One region of the Streptomyces cinereoruber genome, then DNA from elsewhere that is predicted to be linked to it. Evidence: predicted binding sites of a transcription regulator. Region 1 holds the regulator's gene; the other holds the start of a gene.
The links. The regulator HspR, encoded in region 1, represses chaperone genes until heat shock. The targets are predictions, from matches to a motif close to TTGAGNNNNNNNNNCTCAA.
Positions count from the first base shown of each region.

Region 1 (11,173 bases):
CGGGGGCGCTGGGCCACCCTGGAGGGCGTCGCCCGGATCCGTACGGAGGCGGAGGTCGTCGAGGACGCCGTCGCCCGTTACGCGGAGCGCTACGGCCGCACCCCGACCCCCAACCCGGACCGGGTCGTGATCGAGATCGCCCTCACCCGGGCGATGGGCCGCGCCTGACGCGCCCCGGGGCGCCCGGAGAGGACGCGGGCGCTCCGGAAAGGGCGCGGGCGCCCGGAAGGACACGGGCGCAGCACAGCGGCGCCATCGCGTTTCAGGTCCGCGATGGCGCCGCTGTGTGGGGGAAGTGCCTGGGCGACCTACAACGACGGGGGGATCGCTCAGGCACTGCGGGGGGTGGCGGTGATGGTCTCGGGCTCGATCAGCTGGTGGTCGCGCTGGTCGAGGTTGACGAAGATCATGCCGTACCGGATGGCACAGCGGATGGGCTGCGGGGCGCCGCGCGGCCGGCGCAGGCACCGGTAGGCGCGGACGTCCTCGTCCTGCTCCCGGGCGACGACGATCGGCTCTCCGAAGAGGGTCACCTTCAGCGAGTCGCCACGGTGGGGGATGGCCGTGGCGAGATCGATGAAGTGCCATCCGGAGCGGTAGGCCGAGGCCATCTCCCGCCGGAACCTGCGGTCGTCCGGCGGGACGCTCACGCTCCGACGCCCCTGGGCGCGGTCTCCCACGAGGGCTCGCCCTCCAGCGGGGCGACCTCCCACGAGGGCTCGCCGACCTTGGCGAGGACCTCACGTGCCGGCGCGGTCTCCCACGAGGGCTCACCCAGCGGGGCGACCTCCCACGAGGGCTCACCGGGCTTGGCGAGGACCTCACGTGCCGGGGCGGTCTCCCACGAGGGCTCGTTCTGCCCCGCCACCGAGTGCGCCGGATGCGTCTCCCACGAGGGCTCGCCAACGGCGAGCGCACCGAGAGCAGCCGCCGCAACGGCTATGGCGCCAAGTGCACGAACCATCCTGGTCATGGCCGATCTCCACCTCTTTTGATCACTACCTCCCCCCCGCGCTCTAGACGATGGCTCACACCAGCTCCTTTTCACCACCCAAGCCGGGCATCATGTTCCTGTAATGCATAACCCTGGGGGGGTGTAAATGGGGCTTGAATGTGACGATTCCGCACATAACCACAGTCGCGGGGAACTGTGCGCCGTGGGCAAGGAGCTGTACGCGAAGGCCCTCCGCACGGGCCGAATAGCCCGTTCGGAGGCCGAGGCCGCCCCCTGCCTCAAGGAACTGTCGCTCCTGCACCCGGATCCGGACGACAGCCGGTGGCTGCACCCGATCCCGCCCACGATCGCCCTGAACCAGCTCATCCACCCCATAGAGCAGGAGATCCAGGCGCGCCGCCAGCACGCCATCGCCCTGGCCGACGTGTTCGAGCCGTTCCTCGCCATCCACACGCCGGACCCCTCCGCCACCCAGGCCATCACCGTCCTCGAGGGTCTCAGCGTCATCAACGCCACGCTGGACCGCGTCATCAACGAGTGCACGACCGAACTCCTCACCGTCCAGCCGGGCAGCGGACGGCGCCCCGAGACCCTCGAAGCGGCCCTGCGCCGCATGGAGCCCCTGCTCGACCGGGGCGTCCGGATGCGCACGCTCTACCAGCACACCGCCCGGCACCATCCCGCCACCCTGGCCTACGTCGAGCGGGTCGCCCCCTACGGGCTCGTCCTGCGCACCCTCGAGGAGATCATCGACCGGCTGATCATCGTGGACCGCAAGGTCGCCTTCGTGCCGGCCCGCAGCGACCGCCAGGTCGCCCTGGAGCTGCGCCACGAAGGGCTCGTCCAGTACCTCGTCGGCGTCTTCGAGCAGTTCTGGCTGCACGGCGTGCCCTGGGACGAGGAGATCCCCTACAGGCCCCCCGTGGACGGCATCGGCGGCGTCCAGCGCTCCATCGCTCGGCTCCTCGTGGAGGGGCACGTGGACGAGGCCATCGCCCGCCGGCTCGGGATGAACGTGCGCACCTGCCGGGCCCACATCGCCAAGCTCGCCGCCACCCTCGGCAGCGGCAGCCGGGCCCAGCTCGGCTACCTCATCGCCCAGTCGGGCATCCTCGAACAGGACGACCCAGCTCAGTGAACACCCCCATGGACAGGAACACGGGCGCGGACGTGCGGATCGAACTCGACGGCGCCGCCGGGACCCTGCGCGTCTCCGGACCGGGACTGCCCGTCGTGGAGCTCGTAAGGGCCCCGGGGACCGAGCCCGCGGACCACATCCCGATCGGCACCCGCAGGGCCGCCCTCCTCACCCTCACCGTGGACGGCGCCCCGGCCGTCCTCCGCCCCGCCCGGGGACGGCTGCTGCGCCGCTCCTACCGGGTGGACGCCGTCGTCGGCGGGGTCCGCCACCGGCTCGTCCCCTGCTCGTACGCGGAGAGCCGGCTGACCCGGAACGGGCGGCGGCTCGGCACCCTGATCTCCACCGGGGACGGGCGGGTGGACCCCGAGTGGCTGCCGGACCGCGGCCCCGAACCGCTCGACGTCGCCGTCGGCACCGCCCTCGCCGCCGCCTTCGGCACCGGGGCCGCCCCGTGGTGGGAGACGCTCGGCGACATCGTGGCCGAGCTGATCCCCTGATCCTCCGAAGACACGCGCGAGGCCCCCGCCACGGCTGTGACGGGGGCCTCACGGCACGAAGTACGGGGCTAATCGCCGCGCTTGGGGCGCCAGACCACCAGCGCGCTCGCCTGCTGCACGTCCTGGTACGGCACGAGGTCGCGCCGGTACGAGGCGTGCACCTGGGCCTCGCGCTGCCGCATCGCCGCCGCCGCGCCGTCCACGGCCGCCGACAGCTCGGCGATCCGGCTCTGGAGCGCGGCGACCTGGTTCTCCAGTTCGATGATGCGCTTGATCCCGGCCAGGTTGATGCCCTCGTTCTGCGACAACTGCTGCACCTGGCGGAGCAGTTCGATGTCGCGGGCCGAGTAGCGCCGCCCCCGGCCCGCCGTGCGGTCCGGGGAGACCAGGCCGAGCCGGTCGTACTGGCGGAGGGTCTGGGGGTGCAGACCGGAGAGCTGGGCCGCCACCGAGATGACGTACACCGGCGACTCGTCGGTCAGTTCGTACGGATTGCGTCGGCGCCCTTCCACCGGGTCACGCTCCCTTCGCGGCCTGGAACAGCTCGGCCCGCGGGTCCTCGGAGGCGGTCGCCTCGCGGTAGGTCTCCAGGGCCTCGCGTGCCTTGTCGTCCAGTTCCTTCGGCACGGCGACCTCGACCGTGACGAGGAGGTCTCCGCGCGTCCCGTCCTTGCGGACCGCGCCCTTGCCCCGGGCGCGCATGGTGCGGCCGTTCGGCGTGCCCGCGGGCAGCTTGAGGGTGACCGCGGGGCCGCCGAGGGTCGGCACCTTGACCTCGCCGCCGAGCGCCGCCTCCGTGAAGGAGACCGGCACCGTGACGGTGAGGTTGTCGTCCTTGCGGCCGAAGACCGGGTGGGCGTCGACGCGCACCACGACGTACAGGTCGCCGTTGGGCCCGCCGCGCTCGCCCGGCGCTCCCTTGCCGCGCAGCCGGATCTTCTGGTTGTCGCTCACGCCGGCCGGGATGCGGACCTGCATGGTGCGCGAGGACTTGGCCCGGCCGCTTCCCTTGCAGACGTCGCAGGGGGTCTCGGCGATGAGGCCGCGCCCCTTGCAGTCCACGCAGGGGTCGGTGAGCGAGAAGCCGCCGCCGCTGCCGCGCGAGACCTGCCCGGTGCCGACGCAGGTCGGGCACACCCGGGGGGTGCCGTTCTTGTCGCCGGTGCCCGAACACGCCGTGCACGGCTGCTGGCTGGACATCCGCAGCGGTACGGTCGCGCCCTCGATGGCCTCGGTGAAGCTGAGCGTCACCTCGGACTCGACGTCCTGACCGCGCCGCGGCTGGTTGCGGGCGCCGCCCCCGCCGCGGTTGAACAGGCCGCCGAAGACGTCCCCGATGCCGCCACCGCCGCCGCCGAAGCCGCCGGCCCCGCCCTGGGCGCCCCCGAAGAGGTCGCCCAGGTCGAAGTTGAACGAGCCGCCGCCGGGACCGCCGGCCCGGAGGCCGCCGTTCCCGAAGAGCGCGCGGGCCTCGTCGTACTCCTTGCGCCGCTTGGGGTCGCCGAGGACGTCGTTCGCCTCGGAGATCTCCTTGAAGCGCTCCTCGGCCTTGGTGTCGCCCTTGTTGGCGTCCGGGTGGTTCTCGCGGGCGAGCTTCCGGTACGCCTTCTTGATCTCGGCCTCGGTGGCGTCCTTGGGGACGCCGAGGACCTTGTAGTAGTCCTTCTCGACGAAGTCCTTCGTGCTCATCGACGTCCCTCCTTCCGGACGATCGTTGCGTCACCCCTCGTCGGGGGCACCGCTCTCCTCGTCGGCCGACTTCTTCTCGTCCTTGGCCGGGGCCGCGCCCGGCTGGGGCTCGGCGACGGCCACGCGGGCGGGCCGGATGGTCCGCTCGCCGATCCGATACCCGGGCTGCAGGATCGCCACGCAGGTCGTCTCGGTGACGTCCGGCGCGTACGAGTGCATCAGGGCCTCGTGGATCGTCGGGTCGAAGGGCTCGCCCTCCTTGCCGAACTGCTGCAGACCCATCTTGGCGACGACGGTCTCCAGCGATTCGGCCACCGACTTGAACCCGCCCACGAGCTCGCCGTGGTCCCGGGCCCGGCCGACGTCGTCGAGCACGGGAAGGAGCTCGGACAGGAGGCTCGCGACGGCGATCTCCTTGACCGTGACCCGGTCCCGCTCCACGCGGCGACGGTAGTTCTGGTACTCGGCCTGGAGCCGCTGGAGGTCCGCGGTGCGCTCGTCGAGCGCGGAGCGCACCTGGTCCAGCTGGGCCGTGAGGCCCGCGTCGGAGGCCGGCTTCTGGTTGCTTGCGTCCCCGGCCGGGGCCGTCGCGTCCTCCTGGGCGGAGTTCTCGACGGCCTCGGCGGCGTCGTCAGGGGTGGCGCCGGAGGGGACGTCGGGCTTCTCCTCGAAACCCGGGGTCTCCTCGGTCACGCCTGGCCACCCTTCTTGGGCTCGTCGTCCACGATCTCGGCGTCGACGACGTCGTCGTCCGCCTTCGCCTGGCCGGCACCGGCGTCGCCGCCGGCCGCCTGGGCGCCCTGGGCGTCGGCGTAGAGCGCCTGGCCCAGCTTCTGCGAGACGGCCGCGACCTTCTCGGTGGCGGTGCGGATCTCGGCGGTGTCCTCGCCCTTGAGCTTTTCCTTCAGCTCGGCGAGAGCGCCCTCGACCTCGGACTTGACGTCGCCGGGGACCTTGTCCTCGTTGTCCTTGAGGAACTTCTCCGTCTGGTAGACGAGCTGCTCGCCCTGGTTGCGGGACTCGGCGGCCTCGCGGCGGCGGTGGTCCTCCTCCGCGTACTGCTCGGCCTCCTGGCGCATCCGGTCGACCTCGTCCTTCGGCAGCGAGGAGCCGCCGGTGACGGTCATCTTCTGCTCCTTGCCCGTGCCCAGGTCCTTCGCGGTCACGTGCATGATGCCGTTGGCGTCGATGTCGAAGGCGACCTCGATCTGCGGGACGCCGCGCGGGGCCGGCGGGAGGCCGGTCAGCTCGAACATGCCGAGCTTCTTGTTGTACGCCGCGATCTCGCGCTCGCCCTGGTAGACCTGGATCTGCACGGACGGCTGGTTGTCCTCGGCCGTCGTGAAGATCTCGGACCGCTTGGTCGGGATCGTGGTGTTGCGCTCGATGAGCTTGGTCATGATGCCGCCCTTGGTCTCGATGCCGAGGGACAGCGGGGTGACGTCGAGGAGCAGGACGTCCTTGACCTCGCCCTTGAGGACACCGGCCTGGAGGGCGGCGCCGATGGCGACGACCTCGTCCGGGTTCACGCCCTTGTTGGCCTCGCGGCCGCCGGTCAGCTCCTTGACCAGCTCGGCGACGGCCGGCATGCGGGTCGAGCCGCCGACGAGGACGACGTGGTCGATCTCGGAGAGGGCGATGCCCGCGTCCTTGATGACGTTGTGGAACGGGACCTTGCAGCGCTCCAGGAGGTCCGAGGTCAGCTGCTGGAACTGGGCGCGCGTGAGCTTCTCGTCCAGGTGCAGCGGGCCCTCGGCGGAGGCCGTGATGTAGGGCAGGTTGATCGTGGTCTCGGTCGAGGACGAGAGCTCGATCTTCGCCTTCTCGGCCGCCTCGCGCAGACGCTGGAGGGCCATCTTGTCCTTGGCCAGGTCCACGCCGTGGCCGTTCTGGAACTGGGTCACCAGGTAGTCGACGACGCGCTGGTCCCAGTCGTCGCCACCGAGGTGGTTGTCACCGTTGGTGGCCTTCACCTCGACGACGCCGTCGCCGATCTCCAGGAGGGACACGTCGAAGGTGCCGCCACCGAGGTCGAAGACGAGGATCGTCTGGTCGTCCTTGTCCAGGCCGTAGGCCAGGGCGGCCGCGGTCGGCTCGTTGACGATGCGCAGGACGTTGAGGCCCGCGATCTCACCGGCCTCCTTGGTGGCCTGGCGCTCGGAGTCGTTGAAGTACGCCGGGACGGTGATGACCGCGTCGACGACCTTCTCGCCCAGGTAGGCCTCGGCGTCGCGCTTCAGCTTCTGCAGGATGAAGGCGCTCATCTGCTGCGGGTTGAAGTTCTTGCCGTCGATCTCGATCTTCCAGTCGGTGCCCATGTGGCGCTTGACCGACCGGATGGTCCTGTCGACGTTGGTGACGGCCTGGCGCTTGGCCACCTCGCCGACGAGCACCTCGCCGTTCTTCGCGAAGGCGACGACGGACGGCGTGGTCCTGGCGCCCTCGGCGTTGGTGATGACGGTGGGCTCGCCGCCTTCCAGAACGCTGACGACGGAGTTAGTCGTGCCCAGGTCGATGCCGACCGCACGTGCCATTTCGATTCCTCCAGCTGACTGACTTGAGTGGTACTGGCTCAAGGATGCACGACTCCCGGGACCGAGTCAACAGACCTGAGTCGAAGCGACTCAACTCTTCGCCTTCCGGTTCACTCAAAGATCCGGTCCGGAGGGGTGGAGAAGCGCGTCATTCCCCCTCCCGGGAGGGGGACCCGTGAGAGAGTCCGGGTGCCCCTTCCCGGGCAAAGCGGGCATATTCCACGAATATCCCATGATTCTCACGCGGAAGGATGTGGGGGAATGGCGGTCGGTGGAGACGCGGGGGCCGACGCGGGCGTGGGAGCCGGCGGAGGTACGGGGCTCGGCGGAGGCGCGGCGGTTCGCGGGGGCGCGGTGGCCAAGCGGGGCTTCGACGTTCTGGGCGGGCTCGTCCTCCTCGTCGTCCTCTTTCCCCTGCTCGCCGTCGTCGCCCTCTCGATCGCGCTCGGCTCGGCGGCCCCCGGCCGCGGGGTGCTGCGCCGCCGGACGGTGGCGGGTCTGGAGGGGCGGCCCTTCACGATGCTGACCTTCCGCACCAGGAGCCCGCTGGCCGCGCTGCCCCTGCTGCTGCACGTCGTCACGGGCCGGATGTCCCTGGTCGGACCGTGTCCGCTGACCCCGGGCCACCGGGAGTGCGCGGGCGAGGGGCGCCGCCGGCTCTCCGTACGGCCGGGGCTCACCGGACCGTGGCAGATCAGCGGCCGCTCGGACCTGCCGTGGGAGGAGCGGGAGCTGCTCGACCTCCACTATGTGGACCACCACTGGCTGGGGACGGACCTGCTCGTCCTGGCGCGTACGCTTCCAGCAGTGCGCAGACGCCGTGCGGCGGGTCGCCCGGCGCGCGTCGCCTGAGCTCCGGCAAGGGTCGCCCGGACCCCGGGAAGGGTTGCCTGAGCGACACAGATCACCGCGAGGGCCCCTGCATCAGCGGGCCCGGAGCGGGTAATCTCAGCACGGACTAAATAAGTTACCGCTTAGTAGGCTCAGCTCAGGCACTGAGCGGGCCCGCTCGAGGAGCCCGTCATGCAACTCGCCGCGATCATTGTGTCGCTGACGCTGACCGTGGTCGGCGTTGCCCTGCTGGCTCGTGCCATCGGCCAGTTCGTCCGGTACTTCAAGCTCGGCCAGCCCGTCCCGGCCGGGACCCGGACCGACAACCCGTACCAGCGCAGCGTGACCCTGGTCAGGGAGTTCCTCGGCCACACGCGCATGAACCGCTGGGGCATCGTCGGCTTCGCCCACTGGTTCGTCGCGGTCGGCTTCCTGACCCTGCCGCCGACGATCGTCACCGCGTACGGCCAGCTGTTCCAGGCCGACTGGACGCTGCCGGTGATCGGCGGCTTCCTGCCGTACGAGCTGTACATCGAGTTCATCGGCACGATGACGATCCTCGGCATCGCCACGCTGATGGCCATCCGGCTGCTGAGCCTGCCTTCCCGACTCGGCCGCAAGTCGCGCTTCGCCGGCTCCAAGGCGGGCCAGGCGTACTTCGTCGAGTACGTCATCCTCACCATCGGCCTGGCGATCTACGTGCTGCGCGGCCTGGAGGGCGCGATCCACCACGTCGAGCACTACGAGGCCGCGTACTTCGCCTCGTACCCGCTCGTCCTGGCCTTCAAGGGCCTGAGCATCGGCACGCTCCAGACGCTCATCTACTTCACCGCCATGATCAAGCTGAGCACCACCATGATCTGGATGATCACGGTGTCGCTCAACACCAACATGGGCGTGGCCTGGCACCGCTTCCTGGCCTTCCCCAACATCTGGTTCAAGCGCAAGGCCGACGGCTCCACCGCGCTCGGCGCCCTCCAGCCGATGACCACCGCCGGCAAGGAGATCGACTGGGAGGACCCGGCCGAGGACGCCGTCTTCGGCGTCTCCCAGGTCGAGCAGTTCTCCTGGAAGGGCCTCCTGGACTTCTCCACCTGCACCGAGTGCGGCCGCTGCCAGTCGCAGTGCCCCGCCTGGAACACCGGCAAGCCCCTCTCCCCCAAGCTCCTGATCATGTCGCTGCGCGACCACGCGCACGCCAAGGCGCCCTACCTGCTCGCGGGCGGCGGCAAGACCATGGAGGGCGACGAGAAGGCCACCGAGGAGCAGCTGAAGGACGTCCCCGCGTCCGCCCTGGCCGAGGCCGAGCGCCCGCTGATCGGCACGGTCGAGGAGAACGGCGTCATCGACCCGGACGTCCTGTGGTCCTGCACCACCTGCGGCGCCTGCGTCGAGCAGTGCCCGGTCGACATCGAGCACGTCGACCACATCGTGGACATGCGCCGCTACCAGGTGATGATCGAGTCCGCGTTCCCGTCCGAGGCGGGCACGATGCTCAAGAACCTGGAGAAGAAGGGCAACCCCTGGGGCCTGGCGAAGAAGCAGCGCGTCGAGTGGACCAAGGAGGTCGACTTCGAGGTCCCGATCGTCGGCAAGGACGTCGAGGACCTCACCGAGGTCGACTACCTGTACTGGGTCGGCTGCGCCGGCGCCCTGGAAGACCGCGCCAAGAAGACGACGAAGGCCTTCGCCGAACTCCTCCACATCGCGGGCGTCAAGTTCGCGATCATGGGCGGCGAGGAGAAGTGCACCGGTGACTCGCCCCGCCGCCTGGGCAACGAGCCGCTGTTCCAGCAGCTCGGCGCCGAGAACGTCGCCATGCTGAACATGGCGTTCGGCGAGGACGACGAGGACGAGACGACGAAGAAGCCGAAGTCGGCCAAGAAGATCGTCTCGACCTGCCCGCACTGCTTCAACACCATCGCCAACGAGTACCCGCAGCTCGGCGGCGACTACGAGGTCATCCACCACACCCAGCTGCTCCAGCACCTCATCGACGAGGGCAAGCTGATCCCGGTGACCCCGGTCGAGGGCCTGATCACCTACCACGACCCCTGCTACCTGGGCCGCCACAACAAGGTCTACACGCCCCCGCGCGAGATCATGTCCGCCGTCCCCGGCCTGCGCCAGCAGGAGATGCACCGCCACAAGGAGCGCGGCTTCTGCTGCGGCGCCGGCGGCGCCCGGATGTGGATGGAGGAGCGGATCGGCAAGCGCATCAACAACGAGCGCGTCGAGGAGGCCCTGTCCCTCGACCCCGACATCGTCTCCACCGCCTGCCCGTTCTGCCTCGTCATGCTGACCGACTCGGTCAACGGCAAGAAGAACGACGGCAAGGCCAAGGAGTCCGTCACGGTCGTGGACGTCGCCCAGCTCCTCCTGGACTCGGTGAAGACCCCGGTCGACCCGGAGCCGGCGGAGGAGTCGGAGCCGGAGCCGGAGCCCGCCGCGTAAGCAAGCACCTGTTCAGGAGAACGGCCGCCCCGCACTGCACCGCGCGGGGCGGCCGTTCCCGTACGTACCGTCCCTTAGGGGATGTCACAGGTCAGCCGCAAAGGAGCGCCCCGGCGGCGGAAGCGGGTACGTTCATTGACGTGGCTGGATTCAGGAACGGACGCGGCCGGGACAACCGCCCCCCGCAAGGACAACCGCAGCAGGCGCCGTACGGGTACGACGCGGCCCCGCCGCCCCCCGCACGGCAGCAGTGGCCCCAGCAGGGCCAGGGGCAGCCGCCGTACGGGCAGCAGGGCGCCCCTCAGGGCGGACAGCGGCCCTACGGCGAGCCGGAGTACTTCGGCGACCCGTACGGGCAGCAGCACCCGCACGCGGTCACGGCGAACAACCCGGGCCACACGCAGATGTTCAGCGTGGACGACCCCTACGGCCCGGCCACGGACCACCACGCCGGCGCGGCGCCCGTCCCGACGGGCCCCCGGCTGCACTGGAAGGCCCTCCTGAGCGGCATCGTGCTGCGCCCCGCGGACACGTTCCTGCGGATGCGGGACCACGCCGTCTGGGGCCCGGCCCTGATCGTCACCTTCCTCTACGGCCTGCTGGCGATCTTCGGCTTCGACACGGCCCGCGAAGAGGCGATCGACGCGACCCTGTCGACGGCGGTCCCGTACGTCCTGATGACCGCCCTCGGCTTCGTCGTCGGCGGACTGATCCTGGGCGCGGTCACCCACACCCTGGCCCGCCAGCTGGGCGGCGACGGCGCCTGGCAGCCCACGGTCGGCCTGTCGATGCTGATCATGTCGATCACGGACGCGCCCCGCCTGGTCTTCGCCCTCTTCCTGGGCGGCGAGAACGGCCTGGTGCAGGTCATCGGCTGGCTGACCTGGCTGGCGGCGGGCGCCCTCTTCACGGTGATGGTGAGCCGCTCCCACGACCTCCCGTGGCCGAAGGCCCTGGGCGCGTCGGCGATCCAGCTGGTGGCGCTGCTGAGCCTGATCAAGCTGGGCACGCTGTAGGAGCCGTAGCGGCTGTACGAGGAAGGCCCCCGCCGACGTCCCGGCGGGGGCCTTCC
Region 1 is NZ_CP023693.1:3,730,640-3,741,812, forward strand. It holds gene CP977_RS16575 (pyridoxamine 5'-phosphate oxidase family protein) at 1-168, shown strand, start outside; gene CP977_RS16580 (Rieske (2Fe-2S) protein) at 330-650, opposite strand; gene CP977_RS16585 (hypothetical protein) at 647-973, opposite strand; gene CP977_RS16590 (hypothetical protein) at 1,101-2,093, shown strand; gene CP977_RS16595 (hypothetical protein) at 2,102-2,593, shown strand; gene CP977_RS16600 (heat shock protein transcriptional repressor HspR) at 2,662-3,105, opposite strand; gene dnaJ (molecular chaperone DnaJ) at 3,110-4,282, opposite strand; gene grpE (nucleotide exchange factor GrpE) at 4,313-4,975, opposite strand; gene dnaK (molecular chaperone DnaK) at 4,972-6,816, opposite strand; gene CP977_RS16620 (sugar transferase) at 7,078-7,668, shown strand; gene CP977_RS16625 ((Fe-S)-binding protein) at 7,840-10,101, shown strand; gene CP977_RS16630 (Yip1 family protein) at 10,242-11,117, shown strand.

Region 2 (11,173 bases), 1.4 Mb from region 1:
AACTCGGTCGGGGTCAGGTGCACGTCCTCGGTCCGCACCCGGACCCGCCGCTGCGCGTGGTCGATCTCCAGCTCGCCCAGGCGCAGGATGCCGCTGCGCGGGGTGACCGCCGCGAGCGCGGCCCGCTCGACCCGGCGGAGCAGCACGTGCACCCGGGCGGCCAGCTCGCGCATCGAGAACGGCTTCGTCATGTAGTCGTCGGCGCCGACGCCGAGGCCGACCAGCATGTCGGTCTCGTCGTCGCGGGCGGTCAGCATGAGGACCGGGACGGGCCGCTGCGCCTGGACCCTGCGGCACACCTCCAGGCCGTCGAAGCCGGGCAGCATGATGTCCAGGACCATCAGGTCGGGCTGCCAGGCCTCGGCGGCGTCGACGGCGGCGGGGCCGTCGGTGGCGGTCTGCACGAGGAAGCCCTCGGCGCGCAGCCGGGCGGAGATCGCCTCCACGATCGTGGCGTCGTCCTCGACCACCAGGACGCGCCGCTGGGCCCCCGGAGTGGCCGCCGCACCGTGGTGAGTGGTGTGTGTCTGCTCCATTGCCCCGCCTCGCGTCGCCGATGTCGGTGCAGCAGCCTAGAGGCACCGGTGGCGTCCCGGCTATCCAGGCGTCAGCCGGGACGGACCGCGAGGTGGACCGCGTCCGGGACGCCCCGGGCAACGGGCACCTCTTCCGTCCGTACCCCGCTGAATCCGGCATTCCGCAAGGTTGCTTCGAAATCCTCGGAGGGTCGCGCGGACCACACGGCGAGGATCCCGCCGGGGGTGAGCCGGGCCGCGCAGGCCGCCAACCCCTCGGCGGAGTACAGGGATTCGTTGCCCTCGGTGACGGTCCAGTCGGGGCCGTTGTCGATGTCGAGGCAGAGGGCGTCGTAGGTGTCGGTGGAGGCGTGGACGTGCTCCACCAGGTCCGTGTGCAGGATCACGGTCCGGGGGTCGGCGAGCGCGGCCCCGGAGATCGCGGCGAGCGGCCCCTGCCGGTGCCAGTCGATGATCGCCTCCTCGCGCTCGGCGACCACGATCCGGCCCCAGCGCGGGTCGGCGGCGGCGTGGGCGAGGGAGAAGCCGACGCCGAGCCCGCCGACGAGGACGGAGGCCCCGGCCCGGCGCTCCTCGGGGAGCGCGGCGAGGGCCGCGTCGATCAGGAGCCGCTCGGAGCGCCCGTCGGAGGTGTCCATCAGGAAGGTGCCGTTGGCGATGATCTCGTAGTGCTCGTCGCGGCGCCGCAGGACGACCTCTCCGTGGGGTCCTTCGCGCCGGTCGAGGGTCACGGTTTCCGACATCGTCGTCACTCCGCTCTCGTCGTCTCGTCGGATGGTTCCCGCCATCCTCGCCACACCGGAGCAACGACCACAAACCCGTTACGGGAACGGGCTGTCGCGCCCGCGCCCCTCCCCCCGAAAGCCCCTCCCGCGAACCCCCCACCCCACCCCCACCCCACCCCCGCCCCACTCCCGGGAGGCCACGCGCCGGGCTCCCGGGGGGCACCGCTTCAACGCCCGTCGACCCCGTGCCCTCGACCGCTTCGTCGGACTACGGTGGCCAAGCGCCCGCGACCAGCGTGCCGAGGGCCGTGCGCCGATGGGTGACCGAGCGGCCGGTGCGGGTCGTCGCCGCCATGCCCGCCGCTCTCAGCGCGGCCGCGTGGGACGAGGCCGTCGCGTTGCTGACGCGGAGAGCGCGGGCCAGGGACGTCGTGGTGTGGGGTTCGGCGAGGAGGCGCAGGGCGTCCAGCCGTGTGCGGCCCAGGACGGCGGCGAGGGCCTCGGCGGAGACGGCCGGGCCCTCCGCGGCGGGCGGGAGCCCGGGACCGGCCGGGTACGTCAGGACCGCGGGACGGTCCGGGGCGTCGTGGAGGAGCGGGCCCGCCGGGTGGTGGAAGGTGGGCAGCAGGACCAGGCCGCGCCCGTCGAGGCGGACGTCGCGGGCCGGCGCCGCGCCGGGCCATTCCCACACGCCCTCGTGGAGCCTGCTGCCCGGAGCCAGGCCGGTCAGGGCGGCGGCCACGCCGTGCCCGGCGGCCGTCAGGGCGTAGCGGGTGAATTCCTCGCGGTGGAGGTCCTGTACGACGGACCAGACCGGGGCGAGGACCGTCTCGTACGCGGCCTGCTGGGCGCGGCGCAGGGTGTGCCAGGCCGCCTCGTCGCCCCCGCGCAGGTCGTGGATCCAGCGAGGGGCGGGCGCCGCCCCGTGGACCCGCTCCAGCTCGGAGCGGACGAGAACGGGACTGGTGGCGCGGATGCGTTCGAAGCCCTCGGCGACGGTGTCGCCGAGGACGTCGAGGAAGGAAGGCGGGCGGCCCGCCGGAACCAGGTCGGCGAGCGGGCTGCTCGCGGCCGGAAGGGAACGCAGGACGCGACCGCGCCACGGCGCGAACAGCGGCCCGCCGCTCCGGGTCACGGCTGTGGTCAGGGCGGCGTGCAACTCCTGGAGCGGCGCCGGACGGGCCGCGAACCGGGTACGGGCGAAGTCCTCCGCGGTGAAGTGGACTCGCAGCACTCTCACATCTCCTCGCCCCGGTCCGGCCTTTCGGCCAGGGCCTGAACCTTCGTGTCGTGACGGCCCCGCGCCAAGGATGCCCGTATGACGTCGCGACGCACTTTTCTGAAGGGCACCCTGTTCGGGAGTGCCACCGCCCTGCTGCCCGCGGCCGAGGCCGCGGGCACGTCCGGGAGCGGCCCGGTCCTCCGGCTGCCCGCGCCCACCGGCCCGTACCCCCTGGGCGTCCGGACGGTCCATCTGGTGGACCCGTCCCGGACCGATCCGTGGGTGGGCGGTGCGCGGGAGCTGATGCTGACCGTCCTGTACCCGGCCCGATCGGCACACGGCTTCCCCCGGGCCCCGCAGCTCACTCCGGCCGAGGCGCGGGAGTTCGCCGGCCTCGCGCCCCACATCCACCCCGGACTGCCGCGACCGGGAACGGTGGACTGGGGCGCGGTCCTCACCCACGGGCGCGTGGGCGCGCCGCCGCTTCCCGGGCGGCGGCCGGTGCTGGTGTACTCGCCCGGCGGCGGTGACTCCCGCACGCTCGGCACGACCCTCGCCGAGGACCTGGCGAGCCACGGCCGGGTGGTCGTGCTCGTCGACCACCCCGGTGACGCCTCCCAGGTGGAGCTGCCCACCGGAATGCGGACGACCGTCCTGATCGGGCCTCCGGACCCGGTGACCTTCCGCACGATGGTGGACACCCGGATCGCGGACCTCCGCCTGGTCCTGGACCGGCTCGGCGACCTGCCGCTCGCACCGGTCGTGGACTCCTGCCGGATCGGGATGTACGGGCACTCCGCAGGCGGCACGGCGGTGGTGTACGCGGCCCGTGACGACCGCCGGGTCGGCGCGGTGGCGAACCTGGAGGGCTACCTCGACCCGTACCCGAAGCCGACCGGATTCGACCGGCCGCTGCTGCTGTTCCGCACCGACGGGTTCGACGGCGCCGCCCGGATCGAGTCGTCCTGGGCGGGTCTTCCCGGCCGCCGCGGGCTGCTCCCCGACGCGAACCACTGGGCGTTCACCGACTACGGCTCGCTCGTCCCCCGACTCCAGGCCTCCGGTCTCGTGCCGGCGACGGCGCGGACCGCGCTCGTCGGCGCCGGCGACCCCGCGGCGACACTCGCCCGGGTACGGCGCCGGGTGGGGGCCTTCTTCGCCCGCCGTCTGCCGTGACGGGACGGCGGGGCGGCGGCCGGCGGCCTGCTCCGGCGCCCGAAGCCCGCGCGCTCCTCGACCGCGTGGGACCCGGCGGCACCGCGCACGCCTCCGGGACGTCCCGCCTCGTCCGCGGCACCCGGCACACCGGTTTCCCGTGCGGGGCGCGACGGTCTCACCCCCCGGGGGATCCGCTACGGGCTCGTCGGCGGGCCGCCCTCGGGGAGGGCGTCGAAGACGCGCCGGAGGGCGGGCGGCCGGTCGCCGTCGCCCGCGATGATCACGCGGTGCCGGTGGGTCACCGCGTACTGGAAGCCGTCGGCGATCGGGCGACCGGTCGGCCGCGCGGGGACGAGGGCGAACGCGGGGTCCTCCAGGGCCGCGCGCAGCTCGGCGGCCTCGGCGGGGGTCTGCCGGCCGGTCCGGGGCGGCTTGTCGCCGGAGCGGATCGTCCACTCCCCGTCCCGGTGGACGACGAGTTGGTTCCGGACCCCGGCGAAGCCGCCGGTGACGACCACCTGGACGAGGACCTCGCCCGGCTGTGGGGTGCTCGTCGGGGCCGTGGAGCCGGAGGCGCCCGGCGTGCCGTCGGTCCCGGGAGTGCTCGGCCCGGTAGCGGTTCCGGGAGTGCTCGGCCCGGCCGTGGTCCCCGGCGAGCCGGGCGCCGGGGAGGCCCCGGGGTCCGACCCGCAGCCGGCCGCGCCGCCCGTCAGGACCGCCGCGAGCAGTACGGTCCCGCAACGCCTTCCCCACACGCCTCTTCTCATGGGAGGAGCATGCCCGGCGGGGCGCCCCGGCGCAGCCGGACGACCGGATTCCGCAACCGTCCGGGGCGCCCGAAGCGTCCGGGGCCTCCGGGGCTCAGACCTCCCCCCGTACGATCCCGGTCAGCGGCCCCCGGTACTCCCAGCCCAGCGCGCCGTAGAGCTGCCGGCCGTCCACGGTCGCGGAGAGGACCCCGGTCGCGGCGCCGGCCTGGGCGGCGGCGGCCTCCAGGGTGAGCATGACGTTCGCGCCGAGGCCCCGGCGCCGGTGCGCCGCGTCCGTCTCGATCTGGTCGGCGACGGCGGTGGCGCCGGTCGGGGCGATCTGCCCCCGGGCGGCGAGGGTGCCGTCCGGGGCGAGGATCCGGACCCGGACGACGCCGTCCCGGACCTCGACGGTCCGGGCGTACCCCTCGGGCGGCGCGGGGCGGACGCCGGGGTCCAGCCGCTTGACCATCATGAAGCCGGGGTCGTCGGGGATCGTCCACCCCTCGGTGATCCACGGCGCCACCTCCTCCGCGTCGGCCATCACCTTGAGCCAGCTGTACGGCTCGGTGAGCCGCTCGCAGAGCGCCCCGACGGTGTCCGCGTCGGGCGCGGGCAGCACGTGCCGCAGGACGTGCCGGGGGAGGCCCACGTCGATCCGGTACCCCCAGGGCTGGTCCACGGCGGCCGGGGTGCCCCGGGAGGCCGTCCAGCCCCTCACCCACGCCGATGTAATGGCTCGCATATCCATGAGGTCATTACATCGACTGTTCGGAGGCGTGCGCGAGGGTGATCGCTCACAGCGAACAGGCGTCCGGGAACATTCATGGGCTCACAAGCATTGAGTCCGTACAGCTCAACTTGACTGCCGAAGGGGAGATCATGGCTTCTGAGTCCATGGCGTCCGCGCCGCTCACTCTGCCTGTGCTGCCGCTCGACGACGAGGTCGTGCTGCCCGGAATGGTGGTGCCGCTGGACCTGTCCGACAACGACGTACGGGCCGCCGTCGAGGCCGCCCAGGCCGCCGCGCGGCCCGGAGGGGGGAAGCCGCGGGTGCTGCTCGTGCCCCGCGTCGACGGCACCTACGCCGGGACCGGCGTCCTCGGGACCGTCGAGCAGGTGGGACGCCTGTCCGACGGCGACCCGGGCGCGCTCGTGCGCGGCCGCGGCCGCGTCCGCATCGGCGCCGGTACGACCGGCCCCGGCGCCGCCCTGTGGGTCGAGGGCACCGCCGTCGAGGAGACCCTGCCCGACCCGCTGCCCGGCTCCGTGACCGAGCTGGTCAAGGAGTACAAGGCGCTCGCCACCACCTGGCTCAAGAAGCGCGGCGCCTGGCAGGTCGTCGACCGCGTCCAGCAGATCGACGGCGTCGGCGCCCTCGCCGACAACTCCGGCTACTCGCCCTTCCTGACCGTCGCCCAGCGGATCGAGCTCCTGGAGACCGCCGACCCGGTCGCCCGGCTGCGCCTGGCCACCGCCCAGCTCCGCGAGCACCTCGCCGAGCAGGACGTCGCCGAGACCATCGCCAAGGACGTCCAGGAGGGCGTCGACAAGCAGCAGCGCGAGTTCCTGCTCCGCCGCCAGCTCGAAGCCGTCCGCAAGGAGCTGCGCGAGCTCAACGGCGAGACGGAGGGCGACGGGTCCGACGACTACCGCGCCCGCGTGGAGGCCGCCGACCTGCCCGGGAAGGTGCGCGAGGCCGCCCTCAAGGAGGTCGAGAAGCTGGAGCGGTCCAGCGACCAGTCCCCCGAGGGCTCCTGGATCCGCACCTGGCTCGACACCGTCCTCGAACTGCCCTGGAACGAGCGGACCGAGGACCGGTACGACATCCGGGGCGCCCGCGCGGTGCTCGACGCCGAGCACGCGGGCCTGGACGACGTGAAGGAGCGGATCACCGAGTACCTGGCGGTGCGCAAGCGGCGCGCCGACCGCGGCCTCGGCGTGGTCGGCGGGCGCCGCGGCGGCGCCGTCCTCGCCCTCGTCGGCCCGCCCGGCGTCGGCAAGACCTCGCTCGGCGAGTCCGTCGCCCACGCGATGGGCCGCGAGTTCGTCCGGGTCGCCCTCGGCGGCGTCCGGGACGAGGCGGAGATCCGCGGCCACCGGCGTACGTACGTCGGCGCCCTGCCCGGCCGGATCGTCCGCGCCATCAAGGAGGCCGGGTCCATGAACCCGGTGGTCCTGCTCGACGAGATCGACAAGGTCGGCTCCGACTTCCGCGGCGACCCCGCGGCGGCCCTCCTCGAAGTCCTCGACCCGGCGCAGAACCACACCTTCCGCGACCACTACCTGGAGGTCGAGCTCGACCTCTCCGACGTGGTCTTCCTGGCCACCGCGAACGTCCTGGAGTCCATCCCCGAAGCCCTCCTCGACCGCATGGAACTGGTGCGGCTCGACGGCTACACCGAGGACGAGAAGGTCGTCATCGCCCGCGACCACCTGCTGCCCCGGCAGCTGGAGCGGGCCGGCCTGGAGCCCGGCGAGGTCGTCCTGGAGGAGGCGTCGCTGCGGAAGCTGGCCGGCGAGTACACCCGCGAGGCGGGCGTCCGCACCCTGGAGCGGTCGATCTCCCGGCTGCTGCGGAAGGTCGCGGCCCAGCACGAACTGGGCGACCGCGAGCTGCCGTTCACGGTCCGCCCCGAGGACCTGCGGGAGCTGATCGGGCGTCCGCACCACGTGCCCGAGTCGGCGCAGGACCCGGCCGAGCGCCGGACGTCCGTGCCGGGCGTCGCCACCGGCCTCGCCGTGACCGGCGCGGGCGGCGACGTCCTCTTCGTCGAGGCCTCCCTGGCCGACCCGGAGACCGGCGCCGCGGGCCTCACCCTCACCGGGCAGCTGGGCGACGTGATGAAGGAGTCGGCGCAGATCGCGCTCTCCTTCCTCCGCTCGCACGGCGCGGAGCTGGAACTGCCCGTCACCGGCCTCAAGGACCGGGGCGTGCACATCCACTTCCCGGCGGGCGCGGTCCCCAAGGACGGGCCGAGCGCGGGCGTCACCATGACGACCGCCCTCGCCTCCCTGCTGAGCGGCCGGCTCGTCCGCACGGACGTGGCCATGACCGGCGAGGTCTCCCTCACCGGCCGGGTCCTGCCGATCGGCGGCGTGAAGCAGAAGCTGCTCGCCGCGCACCGGGCGGGCATCACGACGGTCGTGATCCCCAAGCGGAACGAGGCCGACCTGGACGACGTCCCGGCCGAGATCCTGGAGAAGCTGGAGGTCCACCCCGTGACGGACGTCCGGCAGGTCCTGGAGATCGCCCTCACCCCGGCGGAGGTGCCGGTGGGCGTGGCCGCGTAACCCCTGGTCGAGAGCGGGGTGTTCCCCCGGGGACACCCCGCTCCGGCACGTCCGGACACCGGGCCGGGGGCGGGTCCGCGATGTCAGTCCCGGCTGTCATGATCGTACGCATGAACGAAGACGCCTTCTGGGCTCTCATCGACGAGTTGAGCGCTCGCCCCGGCACCCGGGACGAGCGGCTGGAGTGGCTGGAGGGGGAGCTGCTGCGGCGTCCGGCCGGGGAGAGCGTGGCGTTCCAGGTGCACCTGGAGAAGGCGTGCGGGGCGGCCGACACGCACGCGGTGTGGCGGGCGGCGGACCGGATCGAGGGCGGCGCCTGCACGGACGACGGCTTCCACTACTTCACGCTCTGGCTGGTCGGCCAGGGACGGAAGGTGTACGGGGCGGTGCTCGCCGACCCGGACGCGCTGGCCGACGTGCCCGAGGTGCGGGCGCTCGCGGGGCGGCACCACGACGAGTGGGACGACGACGAGTGGCCCGAGTGGGAGGAGCTCGACTACGTCGCCCAGGACGCGTACGACGAGCTGACCGGCCAGGAGGACGACGACGGGGAGGAGTTCCTCGACGCGGTCGAGGAGGCGGAGGAGGCCGAAGAGGCGGGGGAGGAAGAGGGGGAAGAGGACGAGGAGCGCGGGGCGTCCGGGCCGGAGGGGTTGGCCCTGCCCCGGCTCACCGCCCTCTTCCCGCTCGGGCCGTCCGGCTCCTGAGGGGTGTCCGACACCCCCCTGGGCACCGCCCGGTCGGTCTCGGGGCCGGGCGGTGCCGTCGGTGACGCGTGGGGGCGCGTCAGGAGCCGGACGTGTTCCGGCGGCGGCCCAGGAGCAGGCTGCCCGCCGCGAAGGCGGCGAGGGCGCCCGCGCCCGCGAGGGCCGGCATCAGGGGGGAGGGGGTCCCGGCGGCTTCGGCGGAGAGCGCCGGGGGCTGCTCGTCGCCGCCGTGGCCCGCGTGGCTGACGGTGGACAGGGCGGCGCCCGCCGCGATCTTCGCCTCGGTCGGGGCCTGCGCCTTCGTGCCGGTCGCCGCCGCTTGGCCCGTACCGCCGAAGGTGACGTCCGAGCAGCTGTAGAAGGCCTCGGGGCTGTCGTTGCGCTGCCACACCTTGTAGACGACGTGGCGGCCGGTGCGGGCCGGCAGGGTGCCCGTGAAGTCGTAGTAGCCGTCGGTGGCGGTGCGGGTGGTGTTGTACACCGCGACGGGGGTCTCGTCCAGGTCCGACCACTTCAGGGGCTGGGTCGGGTCGAAGCCGGCCTTGGTGATGTAGACCGTCATGGTGCCCGAGTGGGCCGCCGTCGCCCGGACCTTGAAGTCGAAGGAGCCGGCGGCGACCGCCGTCGCCGGCCAGTCGGTGCGCGCCCAGTCCAGGGCCCGGTACTTCTCGCGGTTCGCCGAGCAGAGCTTGCCGTCCGGGATGAGGGACCGGTGCTGCCCGTCCGCGTTGGCGATGTTGACCTCGTTCCAGTCGTAGAGCGGCTGGGTGCCGGAGTCGGCGACGAGGTCCTTGCACACCTGCGACTTGGGCGTCTCGGGGCCCTCGGCGTAACAGGCGGCCAACCGGCTCACGGGGTTGAAGACGGCCCCGTGGGCACTGGCCGCCGTGGGGGTGAGACCGACGAGCGCGGCGGCGGACAGGGCCGCGGCGCCGGCGGCGGTGGCGCGGCGGGCGGAGGGCAGGGAGGGCATGCGGGGGCTCTCTCTCGTGCGTGGGGGAGTACGGAACGAGCAACGCGCGCGGGGCACACGGAAGTTGAATTCCGGGCGACCGCCGTAGAGCCTCGCATTGGTCCATACCAATGGGCAAGGGGGTGGAGGGAAAAAGCCGGAGCGGCCCCCGGGGCACGCGATGTGCCCCGGGGGCCGCCGGGAAGCGGGGGGAGGGAGCGGCGGGGCGTCAGCCGTTCGCGAGCGCCTTCACGCGCGAGAGGTCCCCGTTGAAGCGGTTGTGGTCGCCGACCACCGGGCCGGTGGAGGTGTACTGCCACATCGTGTAGTACGGCCAGCCGGCCGGGAGTTCGCCCACGGAGGAGGCGTACCGCGCGATCCACAGCGGGTTGGTGGCGGCGAAGCCGGAGTAGTTGCCGGTGCACTGGGTCCACCAGCTCGTCGCCGTGTAGATGACGGCGTCCCGCCCGGTCCGGGCCTTGTAGCGGTTCAGGAAGTCGCGGATCCAGGACACCATCCCGGACTGGGACTTGCCGTAGCAGGTCGCGCCGTACGGGTTCCACTCGATGTCGAGCACGCCCGGCAGGGTCCTGCCGTCCTTCGACCAGCCGCCGCCGTTGTTCACGAAGTGGTCGGCCTGGGCCGCGCCGCTCGCCGTGTCCGGGGTGGCGAAGTGGTACGTGCCCCGGATCATGCCGACGTCGTACGAGCCGTTGTACTGCTGCGTGAAGTAGGTGTTCTTGTAGTAGGTGCCCTCCGTCGCCTTCACGTAGGCCCAGCGGACGCCGCTGTTCCACAGCGTGGCCCAGGCGACGTTCCCCTGGTGGCTGGAGACGTCCACGCCCTCCGTCTGGACGGCCTGGACCGAGGCGCCCGCGGGCGCCGTCGTGCCGCGCCCGTCGTGTTCGAGGACGCCCATGCCCATGCTGGCGGTGCCGCGGGCGGGCGTCTTCGGGGCGGCCGCGTCCGCGGCTCCGGCGGTGCCGACGAGGGGGAGCAGGAGGGCCAGGGCCGTCAGGGCGGCGCCGGCGAGGGTCGTTCCGGATCTGTGCACACGCATCGCGTGCCTCCGAAAGGCTCGTGGGGAGAGGGGGCGGCATGTCCTGTCGCGGACATGTCAGTGGGGGTGGTGGGAACGACGCTACGCACGTAGACCCACCCGTGGAAGGGGGTCCGGACACCGCCGTTGGTCTACGCCTGCGAAATACTGGAAGAGCTGCGGAAACGACCGCGACGGGAAGAAACTTTCAGCGGCGGAAGGCCGCCGGTGTGGCGGGATCACGCCACCGGGGAACGCGTGGGAGGCGCTGACGTGCACGGAAGCGGTACGGGAAGTGAGCACGGGGCCGTCCCACCGCCCCTCGGCGGGACCGGGCCCGCCACGCCCGCGCCCGACGCGGAGGGGACCGCCCTGCCGGGCTCCGGCGAGGCCGGGGCTGCGCCCCCCGCACCGACTTCCGGTGGGGCCGGGGTCACTCCGCCGGCTTCCGCCGGGACCCGAGCCGTCCCGGCGGTCTCCGGGGAGCGCGGGGCCGCCCCGCCGGTTTCCGACGGGGCCGACGCTGCTCCGCCGGCCCCCGGCGAGGCCCGGGGCGCAGTCGTCCCGTCGGCCCCCGGCGAAGCCGGAGCCGTTCCGGTCGCCCCCGTGGACCGGGAGTTCCTCGCCCTCGAACGCGAGCTGGCGGTCTTCCTGCGCCGTGCCCGCGCCCAGTCCGGCGAGATGGCCCGGGAGGTCCACCCCGAGCTGGAGCCCGCCGCCTACGGCCTCTTCGTGCGCCTCGACGACGCCGGGCCCCAGCGGGCCACCGAACTCGCCGGGTACTTCGGCGT
Region 2 is NZ_CP023693.1:5,166,875-5,178,047, forward strand. It holds gene CP977_RS23435 (response regulator transcription factor) at 1-536, opposite strand, end outside; gene CP977_RS23440 (spermidine synthase family protein) at 608-1,279, opposite strand; gene CP977_RS23445 (helix-turn-helix domain-containing protein) at 1,530-2,495, opposite strand; gene CP977_RS23450 (alpha/beta hydrolase family protein) at 2,580-3,659, shown strand; gene CP977_RS23455 (hypothetical protein) at 3,836-4,408, opposite strand; gene CP977_RS23460 (GNAT family N-acetyltransferase) at 4,503-5,141, opposite strand; gene lon (endopeptidase La) at 5,273-7,684, shown strand; gene CP977_RS23470 (DUF4240 domain-containing protein) at 7,795-8,391, shown strand; gene CP977_RS23475 (lytic polysaccharide monooxygenase auxiliary activity family 9 protein) at 8,471-9,355, opposite strand; gene CP977_RS23480 (lysozyme) at 9,573-10,403, opposite strand; gene CP977_RS23485 (MarR family winged helix-turn-helix transcriptional regulator) at 10,989-11,173, shown strand, end outside.
Region 2: lon (endopeptidase La) is a predicted target of HspR. The motif match lies at 5,232-5,250, and genes of this name have one in related genera.